DNA from 4 places in the Paenibacillus sp. GCM10027630 genome. Region 2 is predicted to be linked to each of the others. Evidence: predicted binding sites of a transcription regulator. Region 2 holds the regulator's gene; each other region holds the start of a gene.
The links. Region 2 encodes LexA, which represses DNA repair genes until DNA is damaged. Its sites were predicted from a motif close to CGAACATATGTTCG; they were not measured.
Positions count from the first base shown of each region.

Region 1: a site for LexA is predicted at 2,066-2,079, ahead of ACFQ0C_RS27165 (YhjD family protein). Genes of this name have one in related genera too.
Region 3: a site for LexA is predicted at 1,860-1,873, ahead of addB (helicase-exonuclease AddAB subunit AddB). Genes of this name have one in related genera too.
Region 4: a site for LexA is predicted at 3,279-3,292, ahead of recA (recombinase RecA). Genes of this name have one in related genera too.

Region 1 is NZ_JBHTGY010000055.1:214,415-219,084, forward strand. Features, by position in the region: gene ACFQ0C_RS27150 (peptidylprolyl isomerase) at 620-1,309, shown strand; gene ACFQ0C_RS27155 (hypothetical protein) at 1,451-1,642, shown strand; gene ACFQ0C_RS27160 (hypothetical protein) at 1,730-1,957, shown strand; gene ACFQ0C_RS27165 (YhjD family protein) at 2,102-2,509, shown strand; gene ACFQ0C_RS27170 (YolD-like family protein) at 2,558-2,866, shown strand; gene ACFQ0C_RS27175 (DUF4352 domain-containing protein) at 3,181-3,495, opposite strand; gene ACFQ0C_RS27180 (hypothetical protein) at 3,496-3,918, opposite strand; gene ACFQ0C_RS27185 (YjcZ family sporulation protein) at 4,492-4,590, shown strand.
Region 2 is NZ_JBHTGY010000097.1:105,687-110,356, reverse strand. Features, by position in the region: gene glnA (type I glutamate--ammonia ligase) at 1-20, shown strand, start outside; gene ACFQ0C_RS37140 (YjcZ family sporulation protein) at 739-843, shown strand; gene sda (sporulation histidine kinase inhibitor Sda) at 989-1,138, opposite strand; gene lexA (transcriptional repressor LexA) at 1,370-1,993, opposite strand; gene ACFQ0C_RS37125 (LysM peptidoglycan-binding domain-containing protein) at 2,138-2,503, shown strand; gene ACFQ0C_RS37120 (DUF896 domain-containing protein) at 2,629-2,826, shown strand; gene ACFQ0C_RS37115 (hypothetical protein) at 2,958-3,467, shown strand; gene ACFQ0C_RS37110 (HAD family hydrolase) at 3,529-4,326, shown strand; gene ACFQ0C_RS37105 (1,2-dihydroxy-3-keto-5-methylthiopentene dioxygenase) at 4,414-4,670, opposite strand, start outside.
Region 3 is NZ_JBHTGY010000098.1:132,181-136,850, reverse strand. Features, by position in the region: gene ACFQ0C_RS38200 (class I SAM-dependent rRNA methyltransferase) at 1-819, shown strand, start outside; gene ACFQ0C_RS38195 (nitroreductase family protein) at 1,187-1,783, shown strand; gene addB (helicase-exonuclease AddAB subunit AddB) at 2,071-4,670, shown strand, end outside.
Region 4 is NZ_JBHTGY010000052.1:55,419-60,088, forward strand. Features, by position in the region: gene rny (ribonuclease Y) at 1-1,099, opposite strand, end outside; gene ACFQ0C_RS24910 (regulatory protein RecX) at 1,395-2,090, opposite strand; gene recA (recombinase RecA) at 2,157-3,203, opposite strand; gene ACFQ0C_RS24920 (competence/damage-inducible protein A) at 3,397-4,638, opposite strand.

The DNA of each region.
Region 1 (4,670 bases), on a different contig from region 2:
TATTTATTTCCCCTTTTTAAGGATAATCGGCCTGGCAGCGCACAAGATATGATTGGATTCGAAGCCATTGGTTCCCCAAAAAACCTGCATTCATACATCCTTTTGGCCGCTTTATCGTAGTAATCTTAAATACATGCAAATGTGCATCTCTTTTTTCATGCTTAGCTTAAACTGACCGCATTGAATGAAAATTACTGCACTTTAACCTTTATTTTTCTCGAATGCTACCATACTATAAAAAATAACTGCAGGTTTGCAGGAATTTATGCGGAATGATGGTCCGAAGAGGGCCAAGCGCTCACCGATATTTTTCAACAATAGAAAGTAAAATTATGGTAGTATATACAATGAAATAACAGATTTTATCTGTGGATATAAATCAAATAAATTCAAGGGGTCTTTTAATCGAATTATATGTTAGAGAGGAAATAAGAGAGGGAAATCAAAATATTTCAGAAGTGTAGCACATCTGAGATACAATCGAAATTCAATTATGTTACAATATAACAATATTTAAGAGATTTCGTCACTTTTTGCGGTTGCCCGGGAAATTATTTTAATAGTGTAGCAGCCAATGCCCTCAAATTTGTAAGTAGTTAAATCATAAGGAGAGACAACAATGGGGACAAGTATTATAGGGATTTTATTGATTCTTGCCACTTCTTTGCACTTTATTAGTACAGGCGATAATAGCTCAGTAACGCACAATAGTAATGTAGTGGAGCAGAAGATGGAGATAACCAAAAGTGAAAGTGCAAAAGAAGTAGTTATCGAGAAGAAATACACAAGTCCTCCAGCAATGATTATTGATTCGAATAAGTCTTATCAAGCTCTTGTCAAGACCAATAAAGGTGATATCACAATTGAGCTATTTGCAAACACGGCACCAAAAACCGTCAATAATTTTGTCTTTCTGTCAAAGGAAGGATTTTATAACGATATTGTATTCCATAGAATTATTAAGTCCTTTATGGTTCAAACAGGTGATCCTAATGGTAATGGTACTGGAGGTCCCGGATATAAATTCGAAGATGAATTGAGCTCAACGTATAAATACGAACCGGGTATTGTTGCAATGGCCAATGCAGGTCCTAATACAAACGGTAGTCAGTTTTTTATTTGTACGGGGGAAGACAGCAAGAGTCTGGATCAATACCCGAACTATACGATTTTTGGCAAAGTTACAGCTGGCATGGATACGGTATTAAAAATTGCCGATACAAAGGTTGAAAAGGCTAATAATACCGGAGAATTAAGCCATCCGTCTGAAAAAGTATTCATGGAGTCAATAACCGTGACAGAGAAATGATAATTGAAACGCCCATAAACCAACATATGTAACTACCGGTAATTTTTCGAATCTACTCCGAAGTAATCCATAGGCTTTTTTCTTTTGCAAATAGATCCCATATGATAGAATTTAATTAGAACTCAATGGGGGTGCAGCGGCATGATCGAACGGTATCCATTATTAAACGAAGCAGGACGCACTATGTGTGTATTTGAGAAGAATGGAAAATATTACGGACATATTCTCAAAGACCGAACGGAGAAAGCACCGGCTAAATTCATGTTCGAGACACCAAGATTCGATAGCCTAGACGCATTAAAAGCAGAGTATCCAGCGAAAGAGTCCGAGTAATGAAGTTTCATTTAGATATAACCTGACACGTCTAATAGTTGCATTTCTGAATAAAATATAAGAACTCGATTTAGTGGAGGGCTTATAATGACAAGGAAGACGGCAAACCATATTGGAGTAGCTTTGTATTGCTGCCTAATGATCTCCATTCCTCTCATGATTTATTTAGAGATCAATAACTACATACTTCTAGGTATACTAATGGTCTGCATCATGTTTGGATTATCAATGGGCTTACTTGCAGTATCTGAAATAGCGGATAAAAAAACAGAGAAGGTTGCAGCATCCAAGCGAAAATTACGTAATGAAAGTTAAAGAAGTAGATGTATCCCTTACTAGCTTAGGCTGGTGGGGATTTTTTTTGCTCATACTTAAAAATTACTATTGAAATTAGATTAAATGTTCGTTATTCTGGATAATATACAAACATATGTTCTCTTTTGAGCGGAGGCGATGTTCGTGACAGATAAGATGAACAAATACATTCAAACCAATCCAGCGCAATTAGTTACTCCCGGTGAGCTTCTATTAGTTAAAATGGAGCTTATTTTATCGATCATGCTTGATGTGCTTCAAAGTGATATTCAGAAAATTAAACAAGCTAACTTGAAGCTGAATGTTCTTTATGCCCTGAGTCTCAGCAATGCGCATGAAAGTGTCCACTCGGAATTGATGGAGCTTAGGGTAGAGTTAAAAAAACGAGACATCAAGATTTTAGAAGAAATTCGCGCCAAAGATGGCGTACAGGCTCAATTCATATGCCGTGGCTATGATCACAATCTTTTGATTCAATGGAAGAAGGTCAGAGCAGCCATTGTTCAAAAGGGTAGCCAGTATTGGGATATTTCATTATCAGATAGCGAGTGAACAATGAGAACAAATCTAGAAGAAAACAGTATATGGGAGTGTAGTGGAATGATGTTACCGGAACATAAGAATCGGATCAATAGAGTTTATGGACAGAAGAAAAAAATGAAATTGACTAAACCAGCGTTAACAGACGAGGAGCAGCAAGAATTATTCAGGAGATTAAAGGTCTCGAAATCGCAAAATCTGGAGGCTTCAATTACGTTGTTTAGAGATAGTGGAAACCGGACTATATTTGGAATTGTAACAAGTATAGATCCGCGATATGCTCTTATAAAAGTCGAGTCTGGACCTTCGTGGGAAGTATTTCAATTTTCAGATGTAATCAGGGTGGATTTGCATGATGCAGGATACTGAAAGAAAAATATTGCGCATCCTTTGGAACTTGTACCAGAATAATTGGTCTCGTCCTGATTTAGAGCACATTTGCCGGCTCTCTGTTCGCCCCCGACACCAAGTACGTTCTTGCATTAAGAAGCTAGTTGAAACCGGATATATTGAAGTGCAGCCTGGGGCTTTGCGCGTTATTCAAAGTCGGGAACAAGAGCTTCCACGGTGGAGACCGATGAACTAGTAGGGATCTGAGCAGTAACTGGAGTAGATACGCCACCATGTTCCATGTCTCCTAGAGCAATACCCTATCAGGAGCAGACCCGGATTCATTATGGTACTCACTGCAAATGAATTAAATAAATTTTGTTAAATGATGTAAATGGTTCGAAATCGCATTTTAACTGTATATTTGTTTCATTAATTTTCTGAGAAAATTGGATTTCATCAGTGATTTTTTCGCCAGGACTCAGTTCTTTATACGTGTGTAGCTTGCTGCTAATAAGAAAGTTGGGTTCTTGTACCATCCTAAAATGACTAGGGTTATAAATGATTTTTTTGTCGCCATTATTTTCAGTTGAAACGGTAACATAGATATATTCTAATCCCTTAGAGGCATCTTTAAAGTTTGCAGGCTCTCTTCTAATCCCTTCTATCTAAAAATTCCTGTCTGCAGCAGCTATGGTCTCGTTCATTTCAAATTCAGTTTTCGCTTTCTCAGCCGCAGCCTTTTTAGCAGCTTCTTCATCCATTGCTTTCTTTTTGGCAGCTTCTTCGGCTTTGATTTTCAAATCGGTTTCCTTTTTAGCTTTATCTGTTGATAGGGCATTGATATTCGCTTCTACTAAAGCTTTGGAGGTTTCCCTCGATTCTTCTGTGGACATAGATCCAAATGGTGGGATATAGGGGACTACTAACAAGATAATTAAAAAATAATAAAAACCAACTCCTGATGCCAGGAAAAAATACTTAAATAGGTTCACTCTCAATATTAACAAGATGATAGCTGGGACAAGTGAAACAACTCCCATTATTAAAAAGAGACTTCCCATTAGACTTTCTATTATTGTCGATGTCATGATTAATACCTCATTTTGTATAGGACTTTTTCTGGCAGTACTTGGCTTCCCTTACTGAGCCATCTACCCTTAGTATTTGGGGCAAGCTAGCTACTATAACGAAGAATGCAGGCCTATTATATCATTTCGGCGAAATATATGTAATATTATGGATGAGTTAATAGATCAATTTCATTCATGTTCTGATAGAATTGTTGGACGTCCATTTAAAAGACTTCATTAACTCAACAGATTGGATAATAGATATAAGTACTTTCGAATGATATCCTAAAAATTAATACGATTAAATATTAATGTTATTAAGTAGATTATAAACTCATTCCACTTCAAGATATAAATCAGGCATTGTAGGACGGGGAATTATTCCTGTGCTTATTTGAAAACTAGTAAGGGTGCAATAAAGGCGCTCTTCTATTCAGTGGATATCTAAGTTGGAAGTTGAAACATTGCTCCATATCTCAATAGGGAACGAAATGTCTTGCTTGCAAAGGGCCTATTATTTTAAAGTGTCCAATCAGTAAATCTGCAATATACATAATATGTTGTAGGCCAAATGGAAGGAGGCAGTTATCTATGGGGGCAAGTTGTGCAGGCGTAGGTCTTTGGACTAGCACGGGAGTAATTCTTGTACTGTTCATTCTTCTTGTTATTGTATTACGTTCATGTATCTAACAAAAGCTAGCCCTCTATCTTTCGGGATTGAGGGCTTTTTTCTGTTTGTTGTATTTAATTAATGGACTATAAGAACAACA
Region 2 (4,670 bases):
AGTATTTGACGCTTTATTAATAATCATAACCCTTGACGCTCCAAGCGTTGAGGGTTTTCTTTTTGTGGGCGATTGAAAGGTTGCTGAATAGCATGAGTAGCATGAGGAATAGCGTTTTCGGCTGCTTATTTAAATAAGCTCTGAATCCATCTTTTCTTCTTTCTATGACGCATTGAACGAGGTGGGTAAGGTGTGTCAAGCGGTTTATTGGACTCGACCTTGCTGTCTTTATCTTCTTCATTAGAAAGTAACATTCTAAGTTCTTCATCAGACAAGATGTTATGTTTATTCAACAAATCGCTCACCTCAGAGATTGATTTTTGCTTGTTGTATGATCAAACTATGTATATTAAAGAATACCACATTGAGGCTGTACTTGAAACGATTCTGGGTATAACTTTGCTTAGATGGCAGGTAATATTTAAAATGATGAAAAAACTTGATTTAACGCATTCCTAATTAAATGAAACTCTTGACGCTCCAAGCGTTGAGGTTTTTTTTGTTTGTGGTCGTGATTAGAATTTTGTGATAAAGAGCACGGTTAGGTATGGTGTTTTTTAGGCAATCGCCTGTACATCAATTGGTGGATTATCTGTATCACATCTTATGAAAAGCAAACAGAGTGGAAGCGACTTCCCTATTTTTTCCTATGAAAGCGCCTATTTTTCGAAACTGTCCAATCAGGTAAGGGCTAACATTCATAAGATGCAGAAGTTAAAGCGGAAGGAGGCGGCAACTATGGGATTAGGAGTTGGAACAAGTTGTGGTAGTTTTTTTACTAGCACAGCTACAATCCTTGTTTTATTCATTTTGCTTGTTATCGTTTCTCGTTCCTTTATCTAACAAATATGATCCCTCTTTCCTTCGGGATTGAGGGGCATCTTTTGTTAATCAGAAAAATTCTCCGTACCCCGCCAGCTCTTCGCTAGCGGGGCTTTTTCGTGGTGAAGGGTTAGTACCCATTCGCCCATCAATTTTTAATTACTTGTCAACTTTTATTGCGGTCATTCTCCTGGGGTTGAAAAACGATACCCCTCTTGATCAACTCTTTTTCCAGAAGTTCAATAAATGCTTTGTCCAATTCCAGTTCTCGAGCCAAGTTGTAGGATGCAAGTAAATGATTGTCATTAAGATTCAATAGAAGACCAATCTCCTTGTAGCGAACGGGACCTAACTCCTCACCTATATAATGATTTACACTATTTCCTTTATTATCCTGTATGCCAATGTTGTTCGCTATCAAAATTCACGTAGATGGTTAATCGAAGCAGCATGAGAATAAATAAAGCCAAGAATCAGATCGAGCGACCGAATTCTTGGCTTTATAAATTTGTAATCTTACATCATATTGAATGGTGACTTGCATGGATTAATGGATATCCCGGAATACACCTACGACTCGACCTAAAATGGTTACTTGATTCAATAGTATCGGCTCCATAGTGACGTTCTCGGGTTGTAGCCGGAAATGATCTTTTTCTTTGTAAAAGCGCTTAACAGTAGCTTCATCATCTTCTGTCATAGCCACAACGATCTCTCCATTGTTTGCAGATTTCTGCTGACGGACGATTACATAGTCTCCATCATGAATGCCAGCGTCAATCATACTCTCACCGACTACGCTAAGCATGAAAACGTTATAGTCTCCTACATAATGGCTAGGCAACGGGAAATAATCTTCGATGTTTTCAGTTGCCGTAATGGGAACACCTGCAGTTACACGTCCGATTAAAGGTACACGTGCTACCGAGAGAGCGAACTGGGTACCTTCTGCCGAAGAGCCGTCGGTAATTTCGATCGCCCTTGGTTTGGTGGGGTCGCGACGAATAAGTCCTTTTTTCTCAAGTCGTTCCAAATGTCCGTGAACCGTAGAGCTGGATGCAAGTCCGACTGCCTCACCGATCTCACGAACGGAAGGCGGGTAACCTTTATCCTTGACTTCGTTCTTAATAAAATCCAAAATCGCCAACTGACGATTGGATAGTTTACTCATCTGAATCACTCCCGTATGGGTAATTATTGAAAAAAGTATAACATAGAACCGGAGTTCGTACAAACATAAGTTCGAAAATATATTGACACAAACAAGTGTTCGTGTTAAATTGAGAACAGAACAAATGTTTGGGAGTGATTAATAATGTATATGAATGAACAATTATTTGATCGTTCGGCTGGTTCCACTAATTCTAAACCTGGTGCATACAGTAACGGCAACAATTCGAAATTATCCAAATTTTTTATTTTGCTTGCTGCTGTTGTACTTGTTTTAGTTTTCAGCTTATGTGCTCCCTTGCTTGGTGGAGATCAAGATGCTCTTGCTGCTTCAAGCGGCAGCCATCTGAAACAAACTTTTGAAATTGAAAAAGGGGACACCCTTTGGAAGATAGCAAATCAACATGCGCCTAAAGGACAGGATGTCCGTGAATATATGTATGAGATTAAATTGTTAAATGGATTGAAGTCGAATTTACTGCAAGAAGGTCAACTTCTTCAATTGCCTTAATAGGGAACTGTTAAGCTCACACTCTTGACAATCGAAACCTGTAATGTCAAAGTAGAGGTTGATGTATTCACTGAGTTGGTGAAACTTCATTAATGACACAGGCTGGACATACTGGGAGGATTGGCATGAGTAGTGAAGCAGGGCACGAACAGGACATCAAGCGAATCAATGAGCTTGCCCGTAAAGCCAAGACGGTCGGGTTGACTGATGAAGAAATTGACGAACGCAACATATTACGCAAGCGATATATTGATGCGTTCAAAAGCTCACTCCGCAATCAATTGGATAACATTACATTGGTTGATAAAGAGGACAAGCAATAAGAACAATTAATCTTTAGATTAATTGTTCTTAAGCAGTTCTCTGCTCTGGAGAATGAATACATGCATGTTTGATCTGGAAGTACAGGATTCAATTGAAAGCTCGTTGAAAACATCCTTTGAGGAGAAATGCTATGTCACGTAAGTGGGAACGAATGGTCCAGAAAAACACGAAAATAACGAATAAGGTTAGAGCGAAGCAAGGTAAGCCATTGGTAAGCGAAGCTGTTGCAGATGGTACAGTAACGATTAAGGGGCGCAATTGGCTTATGCCGCTTCTTTTTGTTTTTGTCGGCATATTCTGTTATATTGCCTTCCGAAATACTTACCAAGATGATAATCTGTATTGGATAACAGGTGGAAGTTACATATTGCTGGGAATATTTACTTTTCTAGTTAGACGTCCGTTTATTAAAATCGGTAAAAACTTTTTGGGGACACGCCGGTTTACAGGAGATAAAAGGGCTGAGCCATCGCAAATTCAGGAGATCGTGGTTTCCAAGGATGCTGTTGTTATTTCATTACAGGGCAAGGGCGGCAAGTGGGTATTTACGCGTCTTTACCATCGGATTGATATTTCGGATGCATCCGAACGTTTGAAAGAGTTTGCAGAGCAAAATTCGGTTACTTTTAAAACAGAGTAGTGCTAATTTATATAAATACATAAAAATTTATAAGTTACTTAGGAAAGAGGAAAGAGCGAAGATGACGATTCGAGCCGTATTATTTGATTTAGATGATACCCTGCTTTGGGATGATCGAAGTGTTAAGGAATCTTTTCAAGCAACTTGTGAAGAAGCTGCCAAGCATGTTCAGGTTCAACCTGAAGCACTTGAGGAAGCGGTAAGGAAAGAAGCGCGGGAGCTTTACCAAACATTTGAAACATTTCCTTTCACCAAAATGATTGGAATTAATCCTTTTGAAGGTCTCTGGGCTAACTTCACTGAGGGAGAGAACGAAAACTTCCGTAAGCTCGAACAACTGGCTCCGGGATATCGTACCGAATCATGGACACGTGGATTGAAGGCACTTGGGGTGGACAATCCAGAGCTTGGATACCGTTTAGGAGAGTTGTTTCCTGCAGAGCGCCGCAGCCGCCCTATTGTGTATGATGAAACTTTCGAGGTTTTGAACCAGCTGAAGGGAAACTACAAGCTGCTCCTGCTAACAAATGGCTCTCCTGATCTGCAGAAAGAAAAGCTGGCTGGAGTACCTGAACTGGCGCCCTATTTCGATCATATTATCATTTCCGGAAATTTCGGAGAAGGAAAGCCAGCCGTTTCTATCTTCCATCATGCAATAGAGCTTCTGGGCATTAGCGCTAATGAGGGAGTTATGATCGGTGATAAGCTAACAACCGACATACTAGGATCGAACCGTATTGGGATGCCGAATATGTGGATCAATCGTCATGGACTGCAGCGCACCAATGAAATTATACCCGCGCACGAAATCGTTAATCTCCGGGAAATTCAAGGCATCATTGATACTATTTCTAAATAAATGTCAGGATAAAGTTTCACATCTAACAAGCCGGAATGAAAAACCCGCCAGCTCCTTGAAGGGATCTGACGGGTTTTGATGTATATTTTATGAATTTTGGAAGGAAGGGTCAGCATAAGGATGTGCAATCCAGCCTTCTGTTTCAATGAATAAGCGTACAGCAACAATTTGACGGTTATCCATTAATGTAAAGAAGTGCGCCTTATGCTCAGGAACGGAAATTACGTCGCCTGCTTCAAGCTCTACATCAAAGTAACCCACATCGTCCGTACCTTTAATAATAAATATACCTTTTCCAGCTGTAATTGCGCGAACTTCATCCTCGGTATGCGTGTGAACTTGCT
Region 3 (4,670 bases), on a different contig from region 2:
CTTCTGCTGGAAATCGATATTATGGAAGGCCAAAAGACGGGCTATTTCTTTGACCAAAGAGAAAATCGTGCCGCTATTGCCCCATTAATGACAGGCTGGGGAAAACGAAGCGGCATCGAGCTGCAAGAGCTGCCGGCCGAGGATGGTTCTGGCGGAACCGTTAAGGTTCCAGTAAATGCTAATGGCAAAAAGGTTACATTTCCTTTATGGGATGGCGCTACTGTGCTGGAATGCTTTTCTCATACCGGCAGCTTCACATTGAATGCATGCAAGTATGGTGCGAAGAAGGTGACCTGCCTTGACATCTCGGAGCATGCAGTGGAAAGTGCACGGACCAATGTTAAGCTTAACGGCTTCGAGGATCGTGTAGAGTTCGTTGTTGCCGATGCTTTTGAATATTTGCGCCAGCAGGTGAAGGGGCTCGATCAGCGTCAGGAAAGAAGTATGGCTGATGTTAAAAAAGTCGACACATCGAAACCTCTGGATTCTAAAAGTCGAACCTGGGATGTAGTCATATTGGATCCGCCTGCGTTTGCAAAAACAAAGAGCGCGGTCGAAGGGGCATGCAGAGGCTACAAGGATATTAATCTTCAAGGGATGAAGCTGGTTAATGAAGGCGGCTATTTGGTTACGGCCAGCTGTTCCTATCATATGAGGCCGGATTTATTTCTTGAGACGATTCATGCGGCGGCGGCGGATGCGAAGAAAATTTTGCGGCTCATTGAGTTTCGAGGGGCAGGCAAGGATCATCCGCGAATTTTGGGTGTGGACGAAGGCCATTACTTGAAATTTGCTATATTTGAAGTGCGCAGTAAGTAATGCTTCGGAGATTTCCCAAAGGATAGTGCGAACAGCATAAGCCTCAAATTCATCCAAACAAGCTTCCAATCCGCGGTCAATGTGGTGGGGGCTTGTTTTTTTAATATTATCAGACGTTATAAGTTTTCAGCGGGGCTGAAGAAGAGCGTTTCTTATGGATTTAAGCCTCTAAGTGGTCGGGATAACCCGAATATGAACTACGCCATACAATGATTTAACCTGGTTTTTAAAAGAACGTCATTTAGCCAGTTGAAAAATATTGGTCTTACTTATATAATCATAATGATAATTATTCTCAAGTAGAGGGATAATCTGAGCTGAAAGATCTGAAATATAAACTGCGATTTGAGCGAAGGTGGTATATCATATGAACCAGGAAACGATTCATACAATAGGCTTGTGGGAAGCGATCCGTAATAGACGAAGCGTAGGTAAAGTAAAACAAGACCCGTTGGATCGCAATGATATTGAGAAACTTCTAGAAGCCGCCGCATGGGCTCCAAGTCATCACACAACGGAGCCATGGCGTTTCTTCGTCATGACAGGTCCGGGCAGGCAAGTGCTGGGAGATGCTTACGCGGATATTGCCATGGAGCTGGATCGGAAGAAGACGGACGACGAGCTGGAAATTTTGCGTAAAAAGCAGGCTGACAAAGCATTCCGCGCCCCAGTCGTTATTGCGGTTGCGGTATCTCCGTCCTCGGCTGCAGGCGTTAACCGAATGGAGGAATTTGCAGCTGTTCATTCAGCGGTGCAAAATTTACTGCTAGCCGCTCATGGTATGGGTTTTGGAGCCGTTTGGCGTACTGGTGAGCCCGCTTATCATCCGCGAATGAAGCAAGCGTTCGGTCTATCGGAAGCCGAACAGATTGTCGGCCTAATCTATATCGGATACCCTGTTAATCCGCAGCAGCCGGGCAAAAGAGAGCCTGTTGCCGCGAAAACAGTATGGATCACTGAGTAATCCTCTTACTTTTATTAATATCAGAGCCCGCTTGCTTCCTTTATGGATGATAAGTGGGCTCTTTTCTTGCTGTTTGCAAACATATGTTCCTAGGTTGTGATATAATAATCCCATAACATCCCTTACCATCAAGCACATATATTTGGTAGAATAATATAATTGCTAGAGATGGCTGAGAGGGAAGTTTTTTCTGGAGGAATAACTTGGCAGAGCATGGATGTAAGTTTTGCTATGCATACGATACAATAAAGGTTTCCTGAAGGAAGCTTAGTTTGGGGGGATACATAATGGCTCTGCGTTTTGTGCTGGGAAGAACCGGCAGCGGAAAAAGCGACTATTGCCTGAGCAGTATAAAGGACAAGCTGTTGGAGGCGCCCAACGGACGTCCATTGATTTTATTAGTACCCGAACAGGCCACATCCCTTGCCGAATATGCTCTCGTCTCATCACCAGAGCTGGGAGGGACATTGCGGGCACAGGTACTGAGCTTTCGCAGACTGGCATGGCGGGTTATGCAGGAAGTGGGGGGCACAGCCCGTCTACCGATTGATGGAACCGGAAAAACGCTGCTTATACATAAAATTTTGCATAAACACCGCGACAACTTGCAATTATTTCATACATCAACAGATCAAATGGGCTTTATCGAAAAGATTGGTGAACTGTTTACGGAATTTAAAAGATATTGTATTACGGCTGACGGACTTGCGGATTTTGTTGCGAATACGCAATTAAGATCCAATAATTCAATACTGCTGTCAGACAAGCTGCAGGACTTGCAGCTGCTTTATAGAGAATTTGAGTCGGAGCTATCCAAGGCTTATTTGGACGGAGAAGATTATTTAACTCTGCTCGCCTCCCAATTGCCTCACTCTGAGTACGTTCAGGGGGCTGAATGCTGGATTGATGGATTTCATGGATTTACTCCTCAGGAGCTTGCAGTCGTCGAGGGATTAGCAAGCTTATGCAGCAGTGTAACTATGACGCTTACCTTAGACAAGGAATACCGTTTGGGACAAAAGCTGAATGATTTGGACCTCTTTCATCCGCCTGCCCGTACAATGCTGCAATTGCAGGAACGAATGGATCGCCTGCAGTTACCCTTACAAGAAACGCTGATACTGCCTTCGCAGCCTCCGGTCCGTTTCAAGGACAGCCCGATGCTTGCTTATATGGAGGGAGCTTTTGAGCAGCGCTTGAAGAAACCATATCCAGCCGGAGAGCCTGCTGGCGGAAAGACCGGAGTTCGTTTGTCTGCAGCTGTCAGCCGTAGAGCGGAAGTGGAAGGGACTGCGAGAGATATTTTGCGGTTGGTTCGGGATGAAGGCCTCCGATATCGGGATATTGCGGTTACAGTAAGAAATGCTGAGGGGTATGGCGATTTGCTTGGCATGACCTTTACTGATTTCGGAATCCCTCATTTTTTCGATCAAAAAAGGACGGTAATGGATCATCCGTTGGTTGAGCTGATTCGTTCTGCAATGGAAGTTATATTGCGCTACTGGAAATACGAAGCTATTTTTCGTTGTACGAAAACGGGATTTTTTCTGCCGCTTAGCTCGGACGAGAATCCGAATAATCTCGATCGCCATGCGCTGGATCAGCTTGAAAATTATGTGCTTGCATTCGGTATTCAAGGCGCTAGATGGTTTGATGGCAAACCGTGGACATACTCACTGCGTTCCAGCTTGGAGCAGCCGGACATAGAGGTCAATGAAGCAGAGGCAGCTTACTTACATAAGATTAATGCAAGCCGTAAACAGATTGCTCAGCCACTGCATCAATTTCAAGAGGAAATGAAGAAATCCAAGACAGTCAGGTCCAAGGTGGAGACGCTGTACCGTATGTTGACTTATCTGAAGGTGCCTGAGAGGCTTGAAAGCTGGAGCCAGGCTGCTGTTCATGCCGGAAATACAGAAAAGGCGAGAGAGCATTCGCAGGTATGGGACCGTATAATCGATATGCTTGATCAGCTTGTTGAATTAATGGATGCGGAGGAAGTTTCGGCTGAAACATTTGCGGGACTGCTTGAGGCTGGAATGGAAAGTATCAAGCTCGGTCTTGTGCCGCCTTCCTTGGATCAGGTGCTGATTGGAAGTATGGACCGTACTCGTATGGGAAGCGTAAAGCATGTGTTTGTGTTAGGTGTCAATGAAGGAGTGATTCCTTCCAAAATGAATGAGGAAAGCGTTCTGTCCGAGCAAGAAAGAGAGACGCTCACTAATTTCGGTCTTCCGATGGCGGAAGGCAGCACAAGAAAGCTGCTGGATGAACAGTTCTTAATTTATTGCGCCTTCTGTACTCCTTCCATTTGTCTCTGGTTGAGTTATCCGCTAGCAGATGAGGAGGGGAAATCGCTTCTTCCATCCGATGTGATAAGGCATATGAAACGGATGTTTCCTTTCGTTAAGGAACGGCTTTTATTAAATGAGCCGACGTCGGCTATGAGCATAAGCGAGCAGATCGATTATGTGGAGCATCCGGGCAAAGCAATGTCGTTCCTGATTGTTCAGCTTAAGCAATCGATGCGAGGTGAGCCGATCTCAGGAGTTTGGTGGGCCGTTTACAACTGGTTTATCCAACAGCCTGGCTGGCAAAAGCGGCTGCGGTTAATGATGCAGTCCCTGCTGTATACGAATGAAGCCAAATCCTTAAGCAGCACGGTAAGCCGCCGATTATACGGAGACCATGTGCTTACAAGCGTGTCGCGGATGGAACGTTTCGTCTCTTGTCCGTTTTCGCAATATGCCTCTCATGGCCTGCGTCTTCAGGAACGGCGGATTTACCGTCTGGAAGCTCCTGATATCGGACAGCTATTCCATGCTGCTCTCAGCATGTTCGCAGGGCAAGTGGCAAGCCTCGGCGGACATTGGAGCCGATTAACGGC
Region 4 (4,670 bases), on a different contig from region 2:
TACCGATGTCATGCAGGAGACCGGCACGTTTCGCCAATGTCACGTCTACCCCGAGCTCTCCCGCCATCAATCCTGTTAAATAGGCCACTTCCATCGAATGCTTCAACACGTTTTGTCCATAACTTGTTCTGAACTTCAGTCGGCCCAAAATTTTGATCAAATCCGGATGCAGCCCATGAACACCGGTTTCAAATGTTGCTTGCTCCCCGTATTCACGAATGCGTTCATCCACTTCCTTGCGGGATTTCTCGACCATTTCTTCAATGCGAGCGGGATGTATCCGGCCGTCTGCAACTAACTTCTCAAGTGAAGTGCGTGCAATTTCACGACGGATCGGATCAAAACCGGACAGAATAACGGCTTCAGGGGTATCGTCAATAATAAGATCGATTCCCGTCAACGTTTCCAAAGCTCTAATATTTCTTCCTTCGCGTCCGATAATGCGGCCTTTCATTTCTTCATTAGGCAATGAAACTACGGATACAGTAGTTTCGGCTACATGATCAGCAGCGCATCTTTGGATTGCTAACGTGATAATTTCGCGTGCCTTCTTGTCGCCCTCTTCTTTAGCTTGCTGCTCAATTTCTTTGATCAACTGTGCCGTTTCATGGCGAACTTCTTGTTCAACATTGTTAAGGATGATTTGTTTAGCGTCATCCGTGGAAAGAGCAGAAATTCGCTCTAACTCCGAAACTTGTTTTTTGTAAAGCTCATCAATTTGCGATTGTGTTTCTTCAATTCTCTTCTCTTTGTTGGCGACTTGCTCTTCTTTCTTTTCCAGAGATTCTAATTTTTTATCCAGCGATTCCTCTTTTTGCAACAAACGTCTCTCTTGTCGTTGTGTTTCATTTCGACGATCACGAATGTCTTTTTCAGCTTCGGTTCGGAGCTTATGAATCTCATCCTTCGCTTCCAGAACCGCTTCTTTCCTTAGTGCCTCCGCCTCTTTACTCGCGCTTTCCTTGATTTGCTGGGCGGCTTGCTCAGCACTTGAAATCTTCGCTTCTGCAATGGATTTGCGGATAAAATAACCAATCCCTAAGCATATTGCACCAACAAAGAGGATGATTAAGATCCAGATGACCGGATTCAATTGCATCCAGTTCACCTCCTCGTTGTTTCTCCAAGGGGTAAGCTTGGGACAGTATGGTTTTTAATCCGTTTTACAAGCGTAAGAATAAAGTAAAAATTGGCGATTTTACTTTGCGAATCACCCCGATCAGGCAGGTCAAGATGATCCTTGTATAAATATACACATTATTATTTTATCTTTTGTCGAAGAAGCTTGTCAAGGTGTCCACTGTATAATTGATTTCCCATATGAAAAGAAGCTCGATAGAGCAATCAAATGGCCATTGTTTAATTATGTTAATAATATACAATATTAATTTAATTTAGTAATCGAAATCATCTGTTTCTATCAGATGATCTTCATCGAAATCTGCTGAGCTGCTTATTGTTTTCATTACACGCGAGATGGTACCCAGGCTGTAGCCTCTCCGTTGAAGAAACATCATCACCTTACTTTTTGCTTTCAGGACATCTTTGTTTGCTTCACTCTGATACTTCTTGGCCCCTAAATCGAGGGCACTTCGATATTCCGCATCCTCATCGATTTGATCAAGTGCCTGTGTAATTTGCTCCGGCTTTACGCCTTTTTGCCTCAATTCCTGTTTTACCCAGTTCCGGCCCTTCTTTTGTGACTGAATCCGCTGCTTCGTCAGCTGATCAGCAAACAACTGATCATCAATATATTGCTCCCGTTTCAAACGGTCCATTGTGGCAGTAATCAGTGGGGGCTCATAGCCTTTCTGCTTCAAGCGATTGGCCAACTCATGCTGGGAATGCAGTCTTGAAGCCAGCAGCCTTACAGCATCCAAATAAGCCCGCTGCTTATCCTCCGCTTGTGCAATCTCATTCATTTCTTTAATGCTGACCCTTGTTCCCTTAACAAGCCTGTACTTAATTAAAATATCCTCATGCAAGGAACATGCGAATAGTTCGTCAATATATAAATTATACCGGTCCTTCGATTTCTTTTGCCGCTCCACCTTTGTAATCGTGCCGGATAAATTCATTTCATTTTCCATAAATAAAACACTCCAAACCTAAGGCAAAGGCACCTTATACTAATAGTAAAGGTGCCTCCAACCTTGCTATTCAATTGCTTCCAAATCTTCATCCTCTTCCACTTCATCCAAGTCGGACCCAGTAGCTACTATCAAATTACTATTTTCACGTATCTTGCTATCGATCATATCTGCAATATGTGGATTATCCTTTAAGAATTGCTTCGCGTTCTCACGGCCTTGTCCCAAACGATCATTGTTGTACGAATACCAGGCTCCGCTCTTTTGAACGATATCCATTTCAGAACCAATGTCGATAATGCTGCCTTCTTTGGAAATACCTTCGCCGTACATAATATCAATTTCCGCTTGTTTAAACGGTGGTGCCACCTTATTCTTTACAACCTTGATACGTGTGCGGTTACCAACCATGTCATTGCCCTGTTTGATTGTCTCGATTCGACGGACATCCAAACGAATGGTTGAATAAAACTTCAATGCACGACCCCCTGGAGTCGTCTCTGGATTACCGAACATGACGCCTACTTTCTCACGGAGCTGATTAATAAAGATCGCAATTACTTTCGATTTATTAATAGCACCAGAAAGTTTACGCAATGCTTGCGACATGAGTCGGGCTTGCAAGCCTACATGGGAGTCGCCCATCTCGCCCTCAATCTCTGCTCTCGGAACCAAAGCTGCGACAGAGTCAATTACGATGATATCAACTGCACCACTGCGTACAAGAGCTTCAGCAATCTCTAACGCTTGCTCACCCGTATCAGGCTGAGACAACAGCAGTTCATCAATGTTAATTCCTAATTTGCTTGCATATAGTGGATCTAATGCATGCTCAGCATCGATAAAAGCAGCTTGTCCGCCGGCTTTCTGTACCTCAGCAATTGCATGCAATGCGACTGTAGTTTTACCAGAAGATTCAGGCCCGTATACCTCTATAATTCTACCGCGCGGATAGCCGCCGATACCCAGTGCAATGTCAAGAGCCAAAGAACCGCTGGGAATAGTCTCAACCTTCATATGGGTGGATTCACCCAGCTTCATAATAGAGCCTTTACCAAATTGTTTCTCAATTTGACGAAGGGCACTTTCCAATGCTGCACGCCGATCTGCCAAAACAGTCACTTCCTTTTTTTATATTGGATAATTACATGATAACTGGTTTTGATTGTGTTGCCAAGCATTTTTTTACGAACATACATTCGATTAAAAGTCAAAAGAAAAACCGTAACAAAGTAGCTTTGACTTGTTACGGTGCTTCCGTAAATCTATTATATTACAATATGAACCCACAATACAAGAGTATTTTTTAAAGAAGCTTCCAAAGCTTGTATAGGGCGCTTTTGGCCGCACGCCATTTGATAGAGTCCCTGTTGCCGGTAAGCTGCAGCTGCTCGACTACGGTCTCCCCTTGCTTCCGGGCAATCCCCACATAAACAAGACCAACCGGCTTACCCTCCGAAGAATCGGGACCCGCTACTCCAGTAATAGCTACCGCGTAATCTGAATCGGCTTGTACCAGCATTTGCTCGGCTAATAGCTTGGCAGTCTCGCCACTGATAGCTCCGGGTGCCCCCGGACCTTCGAGAACATTCATAGGCACATTAAGCAGCTTATGCTTCAGCATATTGGAATAGCATATGATGCCTCCTCTATACACTGCAGAGCTTCCTGGAACCGATGTGAGCATGTTGCTGAACAATCCTCCTGTGCAGCTTTCCGCCGCAGCCAGAAGCTGCTTTCTGGCGCTCAGAATGCGCACAATTTCTTGCTCTAATGTTACATCTTCCGATGCATAGACAAATTGTCCCAGCCTGCTGCGAATTTCATGTTCAACTGGATCCAGCTTCAGGTTCGCCTCTTCTACCGAAGCAGCCCGAGTTGTCAAACGAATGGCGACCTCGCCTTCCTTGGCATAGGGAGCAATCGAAGGATCGGTCTGAGCTTCAATAAGATCCAGTAATTCATGCTCTAGTGACGATTCCCCGATACCCGCAAATTTAAGCATCCGAGAGTATAGAGGATGCACATGATTCATTTTGGCAGAGATCCATGGAGCGGCATACCTTTCAAACATCGGCTTCATTTCTTTAGGCGGACCTGGCAATAATACATAGTGCGTTTGATCTTGAGTCAATGCAATTCCAACCGCAAGGCCTGCATCATTGATTAACGGATCGCTATTTTCCAGCATCAGCGCTTGTCTGCGATTGCTTTCGACCATATGGATCCCACGCGTACTGAACATCGATTCTATTGCGTCCATTGAAGGTTGATGCATAATAATTTGCCGGCCGAGAAACGCAGCGAGCGCATCCTTGGTGAGATCGTCCTGTGTAGGTCCAAGCCCTCCCGTACAAATGATCAGATCAGCACGACTTTTGGCTGTTTGCAGCGCCTCTGTCAAGCGGCTCATGTTATCGCCAACAACCGTCTGGAAGTAGACGCTTACTCCTAAATCAGCACAAGACTGTGCCAGAAATTGTGCATTCGTATTCAGTATTTGCCCTAACAACAGTTCAGTTCCAACCGCAATAATCTCCGCTTTCATATTCTCATCTCCTCTGAATAAAACAAAAACAA